Regions from separate parts of the Pseudodesulfovibrio halophilus DSM 5663 genome, predicted to be linked through region 1. Evidence: predicted binding sites of a transcription regulator. Region 1 holds the regulator's gene; each other region holds the start of a gene.
The links. The regulator sigma-54, encoded in region 1, starts transcription at its own class of promoters, with help from an activator protein. The targets are predictions, from matches to a motif close to CTGGCACGGNNNNTGCTT.

Region 2: BR24_RS12155 (TadE/TadG family type IV pilus assembly protein) is a predicted target of sigma-54. The motif match lies at 1,800-1,817, and genes of this name have one in related genera.
Region 3: BR24_RS07380 (PEP-CTERM sorting domain-containing protein) is a predicted target of sigma-54. The motif match lies at 1,625-1,642, and genes of this name have one in related genera.
Region 4: BR24_RS03780 (NifB/NifX family molybdenum-iron cluster-binding protein) is a predicted target of sigma-54. The motif match lies at 1,212-1,229, and genes of this name have one in related genera.

Annotation. Positions count from the first base shown of each region.
Region 1 is NZ_JCANTV010000015.1:119,237-122,439, reverse strand. It holds gene lptB (LPS export ABC transporter ATP-binding protein) at 1-604, shown strand, start outside; gene rpoN (RNA polymerase factor sigma-54) at 847-2,274, shown strand; gene hpf (ribosome hibernation-promoting factor, HPF/YfiA family) at 2,314-2,856, shown strand; gene BR24_RS15060 (PTS sugar transporter subunit IIA) at 2,860-3,203, shown strand, end outside.
Region 2 is NZ_JCANTV010000013.1:15,018-18,220, reverse strand. It holds gene BR24_RS12165 (TadE/TadG family type IV pilus assembly protein) at 1-112, opposite strand, end outside; gene BR24_RS12160 (pilus assembly protein TadG-related protein) at 122-1,333, opposite strand; gene BR24_RS12155 (TadE/TadG family type IV pilus assembly protein) at 1,359-1,754, opposite strand; gene BR24_RS12150 (sigma-54-dependent transcriptional regulator) at 1,998-3,203, shown strand, end outside.
Region 3 is NZ_JCANTV010000010.1:100,355-103,557, reverse strand. It holds gene BR24_RS07385 (winged helix-turn-helix transcriptional regulator) at 94-510, shown strand; gene BR24_RS07380 (PEP-CTERM sorting domain-containing protein) at 573-1,598, opposite strand; gene BR24_RS07375 (hypothetical protein) at 1,966-2,133, opposite strand; gene BR24_RS07370 (CBS domain-containing protein) at 2,147-2,542, opposite strand; gene BR24_RS07365 (P-II family nitrogen regulator) at 2,570-2,917, opposite strand; gene BR24_RS07360 (DUF1538 domain-containing protein) at 2,922-3,203, opposite strand, start outside.
Region 4 is NZ_JCANTV010000008.1:348,017-351,219, forward strand. It holds gene BR24_RS03770 (iron-sulfur cluster carrier protein MrpORP) at 1-334, opposite strand, end outside; gene BR24_RS03775 (NifB/NifX family molybdenum-iron cluster-binding protein) at 432-791, opposite strand; gene BR24_RS03780 (NifB/NifX family molybdenum-iron cluster-binding protein) at 788-1,201, opposite strand; gene BR24_RS03785 (sigma-54 interaction domain-containing protein) at 1,332-2,660, opposite strand; gene thiC (phosphomethylpyrimidine synthase ThiC) at 2,812-3,203, opposite strand, start outside.

The DNA.
Region 1 (3,203 bases):
GGGCAAGACCACGACGTTCTACATGCTCGCCGGGATCGTCAAGCCGTATTCGGGAGACGTCTATCTCAACGGCAGGAATATCACAGACCTTCCGTTGCACGAACGGGCGCGGCTCGGCGTGAGTTATCTGCCGCAGGAAAGCTCCATCTTCCGCAAACTGACGGTTCGCGAGAATCTGCAGATAATCCTTGAGCAGACGGATATGACGCCGCGCCAGCAGCGCGACCGCGCCGATGAGCTTATGGAGATGTTCTCCATAACCAAGCTCGCGGATCAGGCTTCCATGTACCTCTCCGGCGGGGAAAGGCGCAGGCTGGAAATAGCCCGGGCGCTTATCATGAGTCCGGATTTCATTCTTCTCGACGAGCCGTTCGCCGGCATCGACCCCATCGCTGTCATTGATATTCAGGAAATCATCTCCGTGCTCAAGAGTATGGGCATCGGGATTCTCATCTCTGACCACAATGTCCGGGAAACTTTGAATATCTGCGACAGAGCCTACCTTGTGTACGAGGGCACCATCATCCTCGACGGCACGCCTGCCGACATCGTGCAGAGCTCCCGGGCCCGGCAGATCTATCTGGGCGAAGACTTCTCTCTCTAGTTTTTTTCGAGAGTTCCACCCTTTGGTCGTTTACAGTCGCCCGGAAGGTTGGTACAGTTTTTTCATGCTCATTGTGTTGTGTGTGTAAAATCAACATTTGCAGTTGGTTATCCGGTCTTTCTTGCGGTAGTGGAAAGCATGTGGCATACTTCAACACAAGTGATTCGGGTTGTGTACCCCGAGCAAATGACCAATTTTATGTCGAGAACCGGGTGGGACGCCCGCATGAATAGAGAAACCGTATGGGGCTTGAACTCAGGCAACAACTCAAGCTGACGCAGCAGCTGGTCATGACGCCGCAGTTGCAGCAGGCAATCAAGCTGCTGCAGATGTCGCGTCTCGAGCTGGTTGAAACGGTTCAGCAGGAGCTTCTTGAAAATCCTTTTCTGGAGGAATCCGAAAACGAGGCCGTTCAGGAGGCTCCGGAAAAGGAGTCGGACTCCCTCAAGGAAGCGGGCGAGGGGACCGATGAATCCGTCATGCGTGACGCGGACTGGGACAACTACATGGGCGAGTTCTCCAGCTCTTCCAAGCAGTCGCAGGTCCGCGAATACGAGTCCCCGGAAGAGGGCCTGACTTTTGAGGCCCGTCTCGCGTCTAAGCCTTCCCTTGAAGGGCACCTCGGCTGGCAGATCCGTCTCTCCGACTTCTCGGAGCAGGAGGTCGCCATTACCGATGTAATCATAGGCAACCTTGACTCCAACGGTTATCTTCAGGCCAGCATGGAAGAGCTCTGCGAGATGATTCCCGGTGTCGACGAGGATCTCGTCGAGTCCGTGGTCAGGCGCATCCAGCGTCTCGACCCTGTCGGCGTTGCGGCCCGTACTCCGCGTGAATGTCTGCTTGTGCAGATGGAGATGCTCGGCATCGACGATCCCATTCTTGTGTCGATAGTCACCGAACACCTTGAGGACATCGAAAAGAACCGCTTCAAGCCGCTTGCCCGAAAGTTCAAGATTTCTCTGGAAGAGCTCAAGGGGTATCTTGAAGAGCTTCAGAAGCTCGACCCCATGCCTGGCGCCAATTTTTCGAGTACCGAGCCGCACTACGTCAGCCCCGACGTGTATGTTTACAGCTACGGGGACGATTTCGTGATCGTGCTCAACGAGGACGGTCTGCCGCGTTTGCAGATGAACCAGTTCCTCGCCGACACCGTGCAGGGAAGGGCGGATCTGGACAAGGACTATTTCCGCGACAAGATGAGCTCCGCGGCATGGCTGATGAAGAGCCTGTACCAGCGCCAGCGCACGCTCTACAAGGTCATGGAGAGCATCGTGAAGTTTCAGCGCGAATTCTTCGTGGAGGGCGTGACCAAGCTCAAGCCCCTGATCCTCAAGGAGGTCGCCGAAGACATAAACATGCACGAGTCCACGGTCAGCCGCATCACGACGAGCAAGTACGTGTCCACACCGCACGGCATTTTCGAGCTCAAATTCTTTTTCAACAGTGCTCTCGACCTCGGCGACGGTTCGCAGGTCGGGTCGGAAAGCGTCAAGGCGCTCATAAAGAAACTCATAAGCGAGGAGGAGCCGAAAAAACCGCTCAGCGACGAAAAGATCGGCGAGATACTCAAGGAGCGGCTGGACGTGAACATCGCCCGCAGGACCGTGGCAAAGTACCGGTCCGCCATGGGGATTGCATCATCGTCCAAGCGCAAGAGCTATTTTTAGTCAAGGCTTGTTCACTACCCATAACCAGGAGGGTATTCCATGAATATCAGCTTCACCTTCAAGAACTTCGATCCTTCTCAGCATCTGCGGGATTATGCCAACAAGCGCTTCGCCAAGCTCGGCAAGTTCTTCAAGGACACCGACAATGCGGATCTTCAGGTGAACCTCATGGTGGAGAAGCTCCGTCACAAGGCGGACGTCATCCTGGATGCGGACACCATGCACCTGACGGCGATCGAGTCCTCCGAGGACATGTACGCCACCATTGATCTGGTGCTGGACAAGCTTGAGGCGCAGCTTCGCAAGCAGCGCGAGAAGATGAAGGGCAAGACCAGAAAGGTCCGTCAGGAACGGGAGGTTCGCATGAACTACCTGAACTATGGCGAAGACCGTCTTTCCGAGCCCACCATTGTGGGAACGGACAGCTACGTGCCCAAGCCCATGTCCGTGGACGAGGCTGCCATGCAGCTTGACACCATGGATCATGAGTTCCTCGTCTTCAGGAATAGCGAAACCGAGGGCGTCAACGTCATCTACAAGCGCGACAACGGAGACTTCGGCCTCATCGATCCCGGATTCTGATCAATGAAACTTGGTGACTACCTTGAAAAGGACCTGATTCTCTCCGACATGGCCTCGGCCGACAAGGCCGGGGCCCTCGGAGAGCTTGTCGTTCCCTTGCAGGAACGCTTCCCGGACATGGATGCCGACAATGTCCTGCGCGTTCTCAAGGAGCGCGAGGAGCTCGGCACCACAGGCATCGGCGACGGCGTCGCCATTCCACACGGAAAGCTGGACTCTCTGGAACAGATCGCCGTTGTGGCAGGCCGAAGCCGGGAAGGGCTCGACTTCGAGTCGCTCGACTTCAAGCCGTGTCATATATTCTTTCTGGTGCTCGCTCCTGAACAGGTCGCGGGGATGCATCTGCG
Region 2 (3,203 bases), on a different contig from region 1:
ACATGTTGCCCATCTCCATGGTTCCAAGCAGCAGGACCATGACCGCGGGCAGCACCAGTCCGAATTCCGCGACCGTCATGCCCAGACGCTTTCCGTTCTTTCTGTGCAGCATGGTCGCCTCCTAGCTCAGCAGCCGCCAGCCGAGCTGGCGTCCGATCTTCTTGAAGATGTCGTCAATGTCGTACACGCTCGGCGCGTCGAAGTAGTGGTCGTCCGTGCCGGGCTTGCTGGACGCCATGGCGCGCATCAGGTCGCGGTCGGTGTTGTCCGAGGTGCCGAAGCGAATGGTGAATATCTCGATGCCCGCGTCCTTGGCGGCCTGCGCCTCGTTGAGCATGTCCTGATTGAGCCTGCCGCCGTCCTCGCAGTGCGCGTCGGTGATCTTCATGCCGTAATAGGCATTGGTCCAGTAGTTGTTCGGCTCGTAGTAGGCCCGGTAGGGGCCGCCGCAGTTGCCGTCCTCGTTGTCGCCGTCGGTGAGCAGGATGATGATCTTGCGGAACTCTTCCTTGTCGCCTGCCTGGTCGTAGGGCCTTTGCGGCGTGAGCATGTGGCGGCCCCACTTGAGGCCTTCGGGGATTACCGTTCCGGAGGCCGCGCCCGTTGCGGTCTGGTTGTTCAGGGAGGTGATGACCGCGTTCTTGTTCGTTGTCAGGGCCTGCGCTTCGGGGATGCTGGAGCAGGTGTCCAGATTCACGCGGCGGCGGTAGTAGTACGGCAGGTCCCAGTACAGGTGCATGAAGTCTTCGTGGATGCCGTGGTTGAGGGAGCCGTCGACATTGCGGCAGCCCGAGAGGCCGTCGCCAGCGGCTTCGCCCACGTTGACCTTGCCGCGGAAGGGCACCAGCCCGATCTTGGTGTCGGCCTCCGCGCCGTCGGGGATGATGAGGTCCACCAGTTCGCCCGCGGCTTGCTTGACCATGTTGATGGGCGTCCCCTTCATGCTGCCGGAGTTGTCGATGACGAAGACCACTTCGAGCTTGTTGAAGCCCGCGCTGGCCGCCGCCTCCACGCGCTGTGCGGAAAGGCCGAGAAAACCGAGGAGCAGCAGGTCCACGTCCGCGTGGGCCTCCACGTTCACGCTGCGGATGAGGGTGCCGGGGACCAGCGCGTCCAGCTCGGAGCCGGGGTAGTTCTTTTCAAGCATCCCGGTGGCCGCCGCCCGGACCAGCCCCTTGTCCAGTTCGGGGTCGTAGGGCAGCTCGAGGCTCCCGGCCAGTGCGGCCGAATCCACGGCGGCCTGAAGGCGCGTGTGGGCGGAGTAGAGGTTGCCCAGATCGAGCGCGAGGCCCACCATGGCCAGAACTGCGGGGATGACCATGGCCATGACCATGCTCACCGCGCCGAGGCGTTCACTGTTAGGGAAGCGGCATCGTTGTGCCCGCTTCGATGACGAGCATCTCTTCGCCGCCGAGCATTTCCAAAGCATCCCGGCCTCCCATTACTGGTTGATATTCGTAGCTGGCGAGCACGGTCACCGTGCGCGCGTCCGTATCGGTGGATACGCGGACGTCCACTTCTTCCGAAGGCAGGTCGGGCACGAGGCTCCGCACCAGCTCCTGCACGTCGGGTCCGGCTTCACCCTGCATCAGCACCATTCTGGCGCCCTCGCGGCTGGCTTCCACCAGCGAGGAGTGCGCGTGCATGGCGTTGCTTCCCTCCATGAGAAGGAAGAGAAGGAGCGCCATGAAGGGGAGGATGAGGCCGAGTTCGGCTGCGGCCATTCCGCTCTTGGATGATGATTGCTGTCTCATGTCCTGTTTTCCTCCGGCGGGGATTCCCGCGTTTGCAGGGAGTATCAGCAACGGATGTGCCACTCTCCATCAAAAGTGGATTTTTTTTGTGACCGATCTCGGGAGCCCTACGTATACGGTGTATATGCGGCTTCTCGATCCGAAAGACCTTTCGGGCGAGGGCTGGTTTGGTCGTATCGGGCGATCCATTTTTTGTGGATTGTACCGCCTTGTCATGGTAGAAGGAGAAAACCGGGTGCGCAAATGGCTGAACGAATACTTGTAGTGGATGACGACCATGCCTTCCGGGGTATGCTGGTGGAGGCGCTCGACGAGCGCGGCTTTACCGTGGAGCAGGCGGAGACCGCCGAGGACGGCATCGTGCGTGCCGGAAAGGGCGGGCTGGACCTGATTCTCCATGACGTGAAGCTGCCCGGCATGTCCGGCCTGGAGGCCTTGCCCAAGCTCAAGGAGGTGGCGCCGGAGACGGACGTGATCGTCATGACCGGGTACGGGTCCCGCGATACCGGGATTCAGGCCATGCGCGACGGGGCCTACGACTACTTTTCCAAGCCTTTCAGTATAAAGGAGATGGAGGTCGTCATCCGGCGGGCGCTGGAGAAGCGCGGCCTTCAGGCCGAGCTCGAAGTTCTGAAGCGCAACCTCAAGGGTGCGGGGCCGCTGGACAAGATCATCGGCGACAGCCCGGCCATGCAGGAGGTCAAGGACCGCCTGTCCCGCGTCGCCGAGCTGGACTGCGACGTGTTGGTGCTCGGCGAGACGGGGACCGGCAAGGAGCTGATTTCAGACACCATTCACGCCATGAGTTCGCGCGCCGCCGGCCCCTTTGTGAAGCTCAACTGCGCCGCCATCCCGGAATCTCTGCTGGAAAGCGAACTCTTCGGCCATGAGAAGGGCGCGTTTACCGGTGCGGCCTCGTCGCGGCCCGGCAAGTTCGAGCAGGCCGAGGGCGGCTGCATCCTGCTTGACGAAATCGGCGACATGCCTCTGCATTTACAGCCGAAACTCTTGCGGGCCGTGGAGCAGAAGCAGGTGGAGCGCGTGGGCGGCAGCAAGCCCATCCGCTTCGACGTGCGCATCATCGCCGCTACCAACCAGGAATTGGAACAGCGCGTGGATGCAGGAGAATTTCGTAGCGACCTGTACTACAGGCTCAATGTGGCCTCCATCCACCTTCCCCCGCTCAGGGAACGCAGGGAAGACATTCCACGACTGGTGGACCACTTCATACGGCAGGCCAACCTCAAGCTCGGGACCGACGTTCGCGGCGCAGACAAGAAGGCGGTCCGCAAGATGTTTGAATACGACTGGCCGGGCAACGTGCGCCAGTTTGCCAACGCCATTGAGCGCGCTGCGATCTTCAGCAAGAGCGGGGTGATACATGCCTCTGAGCTGGAGCTCGCCTTCTCCAGAACCCCGGGGGACGACGAGGCGGAGCAGGCTCCGGGA
Region 3 (3,203 bases), on a different contig from region 1:
TACGAACAGGGAACAAACATAACATGATCTTTCCTCTTTTCAAGAGGTTACACCAAAGTCAGCCACTTACACGCATGTAAGTCAGGAACCCCCATGATCCAGCAGTGCCCCCTCAAGAAGGTCAACGACAAGGAATACCGATGCTTTTTCGAACTGACCCTTCAGGTCTTCGGCGGAAAGTGGAAACCCGTCATCATATTCCATCTGGCACGCTCCGGGACCATGCGATACGGGGAACTCAAGCGGACCATGCCGCAGATATCCGAGAGGATGCTGGCAAAGCAGCTGCGCGAGCTGGAGAAGGACGATATCCTGACCAGAAAAGCCTATCCGGAGGTTCCTCCCAAGGTCGAATACACCCTGACCGAACTTGGCCGGAAGTTGCTCCCTGCCCTGCTCGAACTGCGCAAGTGGGGCATCGAATACGAACGTCACCTCGGCGGAGGCGAGCTGGTCTTCGACCCAAACGAGTACGAGCCGCTGGAAGACCCTGTCCTTCTTTCCGAGTGACCGCTCAAAAAAAGGGACGGCACTGGACTGCCGCCCCCTTGCGAGAGAGTCTGAACCGCGATCTAGCCCTGTCCGAGACGGCGTCTCATGGAGAAGGCCATCAGCGCTGCCAGACCGAGTCCGGCAAGGACCACGGAAGAAGGCTCGGGGACCGGAGCGGACTCGAATGTCGACGGCACCACGAACGCCTGTTCATAGCCGCCGTTGAGCGAATGCATCCTGAAGTCCATGGAGATCATGTCGTACGGACTGTCCCCGCTCCATGCCGCGAGCATGGCGTTGAGCTCGGGAGAGAAAACCGCATACGCCACCTGATCCGATCCGAGGTTGTGGGGGAAAGGTCCGGCGACAGCGTCCGGGCTGCCGCACGGCACCGGAACCCCGGAGGCGTTGATGCATACGTCTCCGCCCGAAATGATATAGTCCTCGAACGGAGTCGGTTCCCATGAGGCATCGGAATATGTCGGAGAGACATACGTGCCGGGATCACCGCCGAAGATACCGGTCCCGTCGCCGTTGGGGCTCGCCAGATCAAAATACTCCGGCGTTGCGCCGCCGGTGCTGCTCCAGACCTTGACCTGCCCGTATGCCCAGAGGTCCTGAGCGGACCGTTCCTGCGTGTTGTTGAAGAAGAAGGCCGGGCTCTGTCCGTTCATCTGCCCTGTGAACGCTTCGATGGTCGAATCCCACGTATCGGGCTGATTGGCCGGCATGGTGGGGGTGAACCCGGGATCCGGAGTCGTGCCGGTAGAAAACGTGGGCACGCCGGAGCTGTTCGGGGTCGGATACGCGTCATCCATACCCGCGAAGTTGGTGTTCACCCCGGTTCCAGACGCACCCGTAGCTATGACGATGCCATCCTTGATATGACCGGCAGTCGACCGGACGTAATAGGGATTGCCGGGCCCTGTTCCTCCCCCGAATTCCTGATCGTACTGATACGCCAGAACCGGCAGGGAGTATGAGTAGAAATCGCCGTACAGGAAAGCGTTGGCGGTTGGCTCAGGAAACGTGAATGCACGTGCCCATGAAGGCATCGCGAGCATGATGGCAACAACGAACAACCATGCGTAAACAATTCTGCTCATAGCACCTCCTCCGATTATTACCAAGAAAGCAAAATCCATGCGCGCAATAAATAACACCTTCATTACAGGCTGCTAACCACACTCTCAGTATGAAAAAGTGTATGGTTTTCAATACACCCTCAAAGCTTTCTTTACACCTCGTTACTCATGCGGGACAGGTCGGCTCTTCCCTTCCTGATTGCGGGAAGGGGTGGACAGCACAGGACCTTGTCTGTACGAATCTGCGCCGAACGGCGCGACAGGGTCGCCGCTCTCGCGTCGACAGGGTTCGGCATCCATAAACAGAAACGGACCCTTCCGGCCAAAGCCGGCCAAGGGCCCGTTTCAGGAATATAATCGCCGCACGCTCAGGTGCGGCCGGGTCGGCTCAGGATCTTCTTCCGCGCCCGCTGCTCGGCGGGATGTCGGCCCCGCAGTTGCGGCACCGCACCGAGTCGTGCTTTTGCGAATCGCCCACAGCCTGCTTGTGGCTGCATTTCGGGCATATCCGCACCTTGTTGAGCAGCGAGTTGATCGCCACGAAGAATCCCCACATGCCTTTTCTCCGGCTACAAAAGTTCGTGCTCGAGGATGAGGGAATCCAACGTCACCATACCGACCATTTCTCCCATGTGCTCCACCGGCGCGCGGTGGATTTTCATGCGGTGAATCAGCCGCGTGGCGTACCGGATGTCCATTACGGCGGGAACCGTGATGACGGGTTTGGTCATTACCTCGTAGACGCTCACATCCTCGGCGTCGAGACCGGGAACGAGCACGCCTTCGACGATGTCCATGATGGTTATGATGCCCCAGGCGTCATCCTCGTGTCGCCGTTCCACAAGCAGCTCGGAGACCTGCGCCTGCCGCATCTTGTCTGCGGCGACCTTGACGGTCGCCATGCCGTCGATGCTCAGGATTTCCGACTGCATCACGTCCCGAACGCGGACAATGGACTTCTTCATCTCTGCACCCCTTCGAATACTGAATTATTAAAAATACTTCTCGCGGACTTCTTCCTTGAAGCGCTCGATCTGGCTCTCCATCCCGATCACCTTGTCGATGGGAACCACGAAGGCAATGCCGGTGCCGGGCTTCTGAAACTCCCCGGCAGTCCGGATGGCCTCGAGGACGGGATTGACGAGGTGTTCCTCGAGCAGGAAGAAGACGATATCGGTCTGATCCTCGAGCGTAAGCCCGAAGAACGTCTTTGCTTCACGCATCCCGGTTCCGCGGGCGGAAATGATCGTCGCCCCCGTGGCTCCCGCCTCCTTGGCCGCGTCCACGATAGGGTCGGTCTTGTGCGTCTTGACCGGGGCGAAAATGGCTTTGAACTTCATGACATCATTCCTTTCGCGTTTTTGCTCTGGTACGCATGTTCAGCAGATGCGCGATCTGCGCGTACCCCATGACGGCAATTATCGGAAAAAGACTCGCGAACGCAATCAGCCCGAATCCGTCCAGAGCCGGATTGCGTCCCGGAACGGCCTCTGAAAGGCCAAGCCCAAGCGCCGCCACCAGCGGTACCGTGACGGTGGAGGTCGTCACGCCTCCGGAGTCGTACGCAATGGCGATGATCTTCTTGGGCGTAAAAAACGTCATCAGCACGACGGCAACATACCCGCA
Region 4 (3,203 bases), on a different contig from region 1:
TGACCCAGAGGTTCTTGGTCCAGGAGATGGGTTCGATGACCTGATCCCCGATGTGGGGCTGCTGACCTTCGAGCGAAAGCAGGCGGGGGATGCTGGGGCCGTGGACGTCGACGTCCAGCAGGCCGACCTTCTTGCCCGCCAGTGACAGGGCCACGGCTATGTTGGTGGCGACGGTGGATTTGCCCACGCCGCCTTTTCCGGACATGACGACTATCTTGTGCTTGATGCGCGAGAGGGTGGTCTTGAGTTTGAGGTCTTCGGGACCTTCGGCGCATCCGCCGGAGGAGCAGCCGCCTTCGGTGGCGGAACTGCAGCTGTTGCAGGCTTCACTCATTGTGGTTCTCCTGAGGTGTGTATTTCCGAATACTGCGTTCGGATTTCTTCACATAGACATTCGTGCGCGGATGTCAACGCGTCGGGGCGCCGCGCGGCTACCAGTGGCCTTCTTTGTCCGGGCCGTCCACGGGCTTGATGGACCCTTCGGTGAAGGCGTGAACCGCATCGCCGACGCATCCCTCGGTGGCGAGGCAGATCTTGATGCCTGCGTGGTCCAGCGCGCGGAAGGCCTTGGGGCCCACGTGGCCGGTGATGACGACTTCGGCGCCCGTGTCGGCCACGTTCTGGGCGGACTGGATGCCCGCGCCCTGAGCCGCGTTGAGGTTCTGGGTGTTGTCCACGTAGTCGTTCGCGCCGCTGTCCGTATCATAGACCACGAACCCGGCCGCACGGCCGAAGCGGGAATCCAGGGCGCTCTCCAGTCCGGGGCCGGAGCTGCTGATGGCTATCTTCATGACTGATTCCTCCTTCCTTTGCCCGCTCGGGCGCGGCCCCGGCACATGGCCGTTCCGGGCCTGTTGCGGCATCCGGGCAGGGCGAGTTTGTCCAGTGTGTCGTTGCGGAAGGCAGCCAGAACCTCCTCGACGCTTCCTCCATGCCAGGAGAGGACGTCAACCCCGGAAGCATCGAGGAGGTTTCTGGTGCGACCGCACATGGCTCCGCAGAGCAGATGCGTCACCCCGCAGGCCAAAATGGCGGATGTCCTGTCCGTTGGGTCCTTTGAGGGAAGGGATAAATGGCCTGCGGGGCTATATGTACCGTTCTCCACCGTGAAGAGGCGCAGCTCGGGCGCGTTTTCAAAGACCGACGCCAGCCGGTCGCCGTAACAGGCAAGGCAGAGAAGCTTGGTTTCCTTTTCACTCACGCCGCTGCATGAGCATAGGCCGTGCCATGTTTAAAAAGTTTTGTATTGCAGCTATTTAGGTGTTTTGGGGGAGGGCGGGAAGGCGAAAATAATGCCTCGACGGGCAGGGGCGGGCGAACTCTGCGCCCGCTCAGTCAGCGTCGCCGCAACGGGCGAGCATGCGCCTGAGCGTGTCCTTGGAGATGTCCAGTTCGCGACAGGTGACCATGCGCTTGCCGCCGTTGCGTTCCAGCGCGGCCTTGACCGCCATGCACTTGATCTCCTCAAGCGTGCCCATGGGCATGGACCCGGCAGGCGCGTCCTGCTCGGGGCGAAGGTGTTCGGGCAGGTGCTCCACCTGAACGAAGCCGGACGGGCACAGGATGAACGCGAATTCGATGATGTTCTCCAACTCGCGAACGTTGCCGGGAAACTCATGGCGCATGAGGATGCTCATGACGTCTTCCGAGAGTCCCTCGACAGCTTTTCCCTGCACCGCGTTGAAGTGCTTCACGAAGTGGTCGGCGAGCAGCGGGATGTCCGCGCGACGCTCCCGAAGGGGCGGCAGGCGCAGCGTGACCACGTTCAGCCGGTAGAACAGGTCCTGCCGAAAGTCCCCTTCCTTGACCAACAGGTCGAGGTCGCGGTTGGTGGCGGCGATGACGCGGGCGTCGGAGCTTACCGGGGTGACGCCGCCCAGCGGCTCGAAGGTCTTCTCCTGCAACACGCGCAGCAGCTTGACCTGAAGTTTGCCGGGCATGTCGCCCACCTCGTCCAGAAAGATGGTGCCGCCCTGCGCGGTTTCGAAGCGGCCGGGCTTGTCGCGCCGTGCGTCGGTGAAGGCGCCGGCCTTGTAGCCGAACAGTTCGGATTCGAGGAGCGTTTCGGGAAGGGCGCCGCAGTTGACCGGTACGAAAGGTCCTTCCTTGCGTCCGCTGAGTTGATGGATGGCCTGTGCAAAGAGCTCCTTGCCGGTGCCGGACTCGCCCAGCAGCAGCACCGTGGATTCGCTTCTGGCGATCTGCGGCAGGATGCCGAAGATGCGATCCAGCGCCTCGCTCTTGCCCACGATGCTCTCAAAGGAATAGGACTCGCGCATTTCGCGCCGGATGGCGTGGATTTCCGTCAGGTCGCGGAAAGTCTCCACGCCGCCGATAACCTCCCCCTCGGCATTGCGCAGCGGCGACGCCGAAATGGACACGGGGCGCTTTTCCCCGTCGGGGCGAATGATGAAAATGGACTTGTTGGTGATCCGGCCGCCGTGGGCAAGGCATGAGTCGAGAGCGCAGTCCCCGTCGCAGAGGCTTGAGTGGAGAACATCCCAGCACTTGTTGCCCACGGCCTCTGCGGCGGGAACGCCCGTTATGCGCTCGGCGGCCTCGTTGAAGTAGGTGATGTTCCAGTCTGCATCCACCGTGAAGAGGCCGTCGGCGATGGACGAAAAAACGTCCTCGAGCGGGAGGTCCTTGGGAAACGGCATGGGCGAGATATAAGCCTTAAATTGTCCTCTGTGAAGTGCGTAAATATGTTTTTCCGTGTTTCCCGTAAAAATTATTCAGGGAGCCGCCCGTAGGCGACTCCCTGCCGAAGTGCCGATGAATGACCGTTTCAGGAGAAACGGACGCTGAAGGCTATGAACCGAGGTGTTCCTTGAGCTGTTTCACGGCGCAGAACTTGCCGCACATGGTGCACACGTCCTCGTCCTCGGGGCTGCGGCTGTCTCGAATCCTGCGAGCCGTGACCGGATCAAGGCACAGGCGGTACATGCCTTCCCAGTCCATGTCCGCACGGGCCTTGGCCATTTCACGGTCGCGCTGCACGGCCTGCTCGTTGCCGCGCGCGATGTCCGCGGCGTGCGCGGCGATGCGGGTCACGGCCACGCCCTCGTATACGTCGTCCGGACCGGGCAGGGCGAGGTGCTCGCTGGGGGTGACGTAGCAGAGGAAGTCTGCCCCGGACCACGCCGCGATGGCACCGCCGATGGCGCAGGCCACATGGTCCCGCCCGGCGGCCACGTCCGTGA